DNA from 2 places in the Gemmobacter sp. LW-1 genome. Region 1 is predicted to be linked to the other one. Evidence: riboswitches for the same ligand, from Rfam matches in the RefSeq annotation. Region 1 holds a riboswitch; the other holds the start of a gene.
The links. A riboswitch is a leader RNA that binds a small molecule or an ion and turns the genes downstream of it on or off. The one in region 1 is predicted to bind thiamine pyrophosphate.
Positions count from the first base shown of each region.

Region 2: another riboswitch for thiamine pyrophosphate. It lies ahead of thiC (phosphomethylpyrimidine synthase ThiC); the one in region 1 lies ahead of thiB (thiamine ABC transporter substrate binding subunit).

Region 1 is NZ_LJSC01000041.1:33,143-35,542, reverse strand. Features, by position in the region: gene thyX (FAD-dependent thymidylate synthase) at 1-841, shown strand, start outside; TPP riboswitch at 933-1,033, shown strand; gene thiB (thiamine ABC transporter substrate binding subunit) at 1,073-2,053, shown strand; gene AO684_RS10750 (ABC transporter permease subunit) at 2,029-2,400, shown strand, end outside.
Region 2 is NZ_LJSC01000029.1:44,086-46,485, reverse strand. Features, by position in the region: gene AO684_RS05150 (sugar-binding transcriptional regulator) at 1-649, opposite strand, end outside; TPP riboswitch at 763-895, shown strand; gene thiC (phosphomethylpyrimidine synthase ThiC) at 1,019-2,400, shown strand, end outside.

The sequences.
Region 1 (2,400 bases):
TCGCGCTGTCTCCGAAGGGATGGAGGCCCATCTTTACCGGGCGCATCAGGTGCTGGACCACGGCTTTGTCCGGGTGATCGACTATATGGGCGACGATGCCGCCATCGTGCAGGCCGCGCGGGTCAGCTATGGCGCGGGCACGAGGAAAGTGAACGACGACAGCGGCCTGATCCGCTATCTGATGCGGCACTGGCATTCCACCCCGTTCGAGATGTGCGAGGTGAAGCTGCATGTGAAGCTGCCGATCTTTGTCGCGCGCCAGTGGATTCGCCACCGCACCGCCAATGTGAACGAATACAGCGCCCGCTATTCGATCATGGACCGTGAGTTCTACATCCCGACCCCTGAACATCTGGCCGCGCAATCGACGGTCAACAATCAGGGCCGTGGCGCCGTGCTGCAAGGCGATGAAGCGGCGCGGGTGCTGGAAATCCTGAAATCCGATGCCGCCCGCAGCTATGACCATTACGAGGAAATGCTCAGCCAGGACGGCCAGCAGGGCCTTGCGCGCGAATTGGCGCGGATGAACCTGCCCGCCAATATCTATACGCAATGGTACTGGAAGGTCGATCTGCACAACCTGTTCCACTTCCTGCGGCTGCGCGCCGACGCCCATGCACAATATGAAATTCGCGTCTATGCCGAGGCGATTGCGAAAGTGGTGGCCGACTGGGTGCCGGTCGCGTTTGGCGCTTTCGAGGATTACCGCATGGGCGGAGTCACCCTGTCGGCCAGGGCCATCGCCGTCCTGAAGCGTCGCCTCGCGGGCGAAACAGTCGCGCAGGAAGACAGCGGCATGAGCAAGGGCGAATGGCGCGAGTTCACCGAGGTCTGGGGCTGACCCCCGACCGGGCGCCACCTCCCCCGGGCCGGTGGCGCCGTCCAGTTTCCTGTCGATTCCCCTTGCACATGGCTCACCCTGCCCTATTGTCGCCCGCACCTCGGGGGGCCCTACTGGGCTGAGATGCGGCAACGCGGACCCGTTGAACCTGAACCGGTTAGAACCGGCGGAGGGAAGGTGCGTGGCCCGGCCATACTCCCGTCTCCGCCCGTCGCAGATAGGAGAATGACGATGAAATCTCTCAAATTTGCTGCGGGTCTCGCTTTTGTCGCCACATCCGTGGCGGCAGAGACCCCGGTACTGAACGTGCTGACCTATGACAGCTTCGTATCCGAATGGGGCCCCGGCCCGGCCATCGAAACGGGCTTCGAGGCCGAATGCAGCTGCGATCTGCGCTTCATACCGGCAGGGGACGGTGCCGCGCTGCTGGCGCGCGTGCAACTGGAAGGCGCAAGGACCGATGCCGACGTGGTTCTGGGTCTGGACACCAACCTGACCGCCGCGGCCCGCGAAACCGGCCTGTTCGCGCCACATGGTCAGGCCCCCGAACTCGACCTGCCGGTCGCCTTCGAAGATGCGAACTTCGTGCCCTACGACTGGGGCTGGTTCGCCTTTGTCCACAACCGCACATTGGATGCACCGAAGAACTTCCGTGATCTGGCGGGATCGGACCTGAAGATCGTCATTCAGGACCCGCGTTCCTCCACCCCCGGTCTGGGCCTTTTGATGTGGGTGAAGGCGGCCTATGGCGACGAGGCGGCGCAGGTCTGGAAGGATCTGGCCGACAATATCGTCACCGTCACCCCCGGCTGGTCCGAAGCCTATGGCATGTTCCTTGAAGGCGAGGCGGATATGGTGCTCAGCTACACCACCTCGCCCGCCTATCACCTGATCTCGGAACAGGATGACAGCAAGACCGCCGCCGTCTTCGACGAGGGCAATTATATGCAGGTCGAAGTGATGGGCAAACTGGCCGCTTCCGACCAGCCTGAACTGGCTGACCGCTTTATGGCCTATATGCTGTCGGATGCGGCGCAGGCGGTGCTGCCGACGACGAACTGGATGTATCCGGCCCATGTGCCGGCCGAAGGGCTGCCGAAAGGGTTCGAGACACTGGTGCAGCCGACCAAATCGCTGCTGCTGGGCGCGGATGAGGCCGAGGCGCTGCGCGCCCCGGCACTGGAAGAATGGCGCGCCGCGCTGGCGCGCTGATTGCGGCGGGGCTGGCGGCGCTGACGCTGGGCCCCGTGGCAGTCGTTCTGGCGCAAGCCGGGCGCGGCGGGGTCGGCACAACCGATCTGGCCGCATTGCGCTTTACGGTAACGCAGGCCGCGCTTTCCGCGCTGGCCTCCACCGCCTGTGCGGTGCCGCTTGCCCGTGCTTTGGCCCGCCGCCGCTTTGCCGGGCGCAGGCTGATGATCACTGCGCTGGGGGCACCCTTCCTGTTGCCGGTCATCGTGGCGGTGCTGGGCCTGCTGGCGGTTTTCGGCCGCGCCGGTCTGGTGAATGACGGACTGCGTCTGTTGGGTCTGGCCCCCGTCTCGATCTTCGGGCTGGGC
Region 2 (2,400 bases), on a different contig from region 1:
CCAGCGACCCGCAGGAGGTGATACCCAGATCCGCAATTTCGGTGCGGGCCAGAACATCGGTCAGCTCGTCGATCAGCAACAGCGTCTCGCGACTTTCCGGCGAGGCGCAGTACAGCGGCGCGGTCAGGTAATGGCATTCCACCCCCAGACTGCGGGCGAAACTGGTGGCGACCTCGAATGTATTGGTGCCCGAAGACCGCGTGACCCCGCCGGTCAGCCCGACAACCCAGCTGTCGGGATGTGGCCTTGCATGCAGCCGGCGCACCGCGAAACTGAGCGTGCGCCCGGTGGCAACACCGATTCCCAGATCACGCCCTTCCACCAGCGCCCCGGCCATGGCCCCCGCCGCCTCGCCGATCACCCGCTTCTGTTCCAGATAATCCGGCACATCGGGCACCACCACCGCCTCGGCCAGCCCGTAACGCGCGGTCACCGCCTCGGCCAGCGCGATGCAGTCGGTCAGCGGCAGCGTCACGTCGATGCGCACCGCACCATCCTCGCGCACCTGCCCGATGATCTTGTTGACGCGCAGCCGCGTCATGTTCATGCGGGCAGCGATTTCCTGCTGGGTCAGCCCGCCCATGAAATAGAACCACGCGACCCGCGCGCGTTCCAGTTGTTCGGTCAGGTCTTCGGTCGGATCATCCATCGTGGTTTCCTTATACCCGCTGCACCGCATTCGGCCAGCGGCAAGGCGGCGGCAGACGAAAAAGACACCCCGGCGTTTCGCAGTTGACAGCGCCGCCCGAGGCCCCGATGATGCCCGGACGTCAGGGGAGTCCCGCCAAGGGGACTGAGAGGCTGACAGGGGTTCCGATCCGCTCGGGCCCCGGTGACGCGACCCTTTGAACCTGACCCAGTTGACACTGGCGTAGGAAGACCGAAGGGTATTTCCGCATTCCTCGCACATCCGGGGGCGGTCCTTTCGGGCCGCTATGGCCCATTCGGCGCAGCCGGGGCCATGTGGTCCCTTTCTGCCGACTGTTTCACTTGGGTCTCATCGCAAGAGGAGACCACAATGAAAGACACGATCCCCGCCATCACCACCGGCGCCCTGCCCGCCTCGCGCAAGGTCTATGTCACCGGCGCGACGCATGACATCCGCGTGCCGCTGCGCGAGATCGGCATTTCCAACGAGGCACCGCTGACCGTCTATGACAGCTCCGGCCCCTATACCGATCCGGCGGCGCAGATCGACATTGCGCAGGGCCTGCCCGATGTGCGCGGTGGCTGGTTGCAGGCGCGTGGCGATGTGGAAAGCTACACGGGCCGCGCGGTGACGGAAGCCGACAACGGCTTTGCCACCGGCGCGCGGCTGACGCCCGCCTTCCCCGTGCAGCGTGCGCCCCTGCGCGCCACGGGCGACCGGGCGGTCACGCAGCTTGCCTATGCCCGCGCGGGCATCATCACGCCCGAGATGGAATTCGTCGCCCTGCGCGAGAACGAGGGGCGCAGCGCCGCCGCCACGCGCGACGGCGAAAGCTTCGGCGCCACGCTGCCCGATCTGGTGACGCCCGAATTCGTGCGCGCCGAAATCGCTGCGGGCCGCGCCATCATCCCTGCCAATATCAATCACCGCGAGTTGGAGCCGATGATCATTGGCCGCAACTTCAGGGTGAAGATCAACGCCAATATCGGCAATTCCGCCGTCACCTCCTCGATGGAGGAGGAGGTGGAAAAAATGGTCTGGGCGATCCGCTGGGGCGCCGACACGGTGATGGACCTCTCCACGGGCCGCAATATCCACAATATCCGCGACTGGATCATCCGCAACGCCCCGGTGCCGATCGGCACGGTCCCGCTGTATCAGGCGCTGGAGAAGGTGGGCGGCGTGGCCGAAGATCTGACGTGGGAGGTCTTCCGCGACACGCTGATCGAACAAGCGGAACAGGGCGTGGATTATTTCACCATCCACGCAGGCGTGCGGCTGCACATGATCCCGATGACGGCGAAACGGGTCACCGGGATCGTTTCGCGTGGCGGGTCGATCATGGCGAAATGGTGCCTGCATCACCACCGCGAAAGCTTCCTCTACGAGCATTTCGAGGAAATCTGCGATATCTGCCGCCGCTATGACGTGTCATTCAGCCTGGGCGACGGGCTGCGCCCCGGCTCCATCGCCGATGCCAATGACGAGGCCCAGTTTGCAGAGCTGCGGACATTGGGCGAATTGACCAAAATCGCCTGGGCAAAGGACTGTCAGGTGATGATCGAAGGCCCCGGCCATGTGCCGATGCACAAGATCAAGGCCAATATGGACGAGCAGCTGAAACATTGCCACGAGGCGCCGTTCTACACGCTCGGGCCGCTGACCACCGATATTGCGCCGGGCTACGACCATATCACCAGCGCCATCGGCGCGGCGATGATCGGCTGGTTCGGCACGGCGATGCTGTGTTA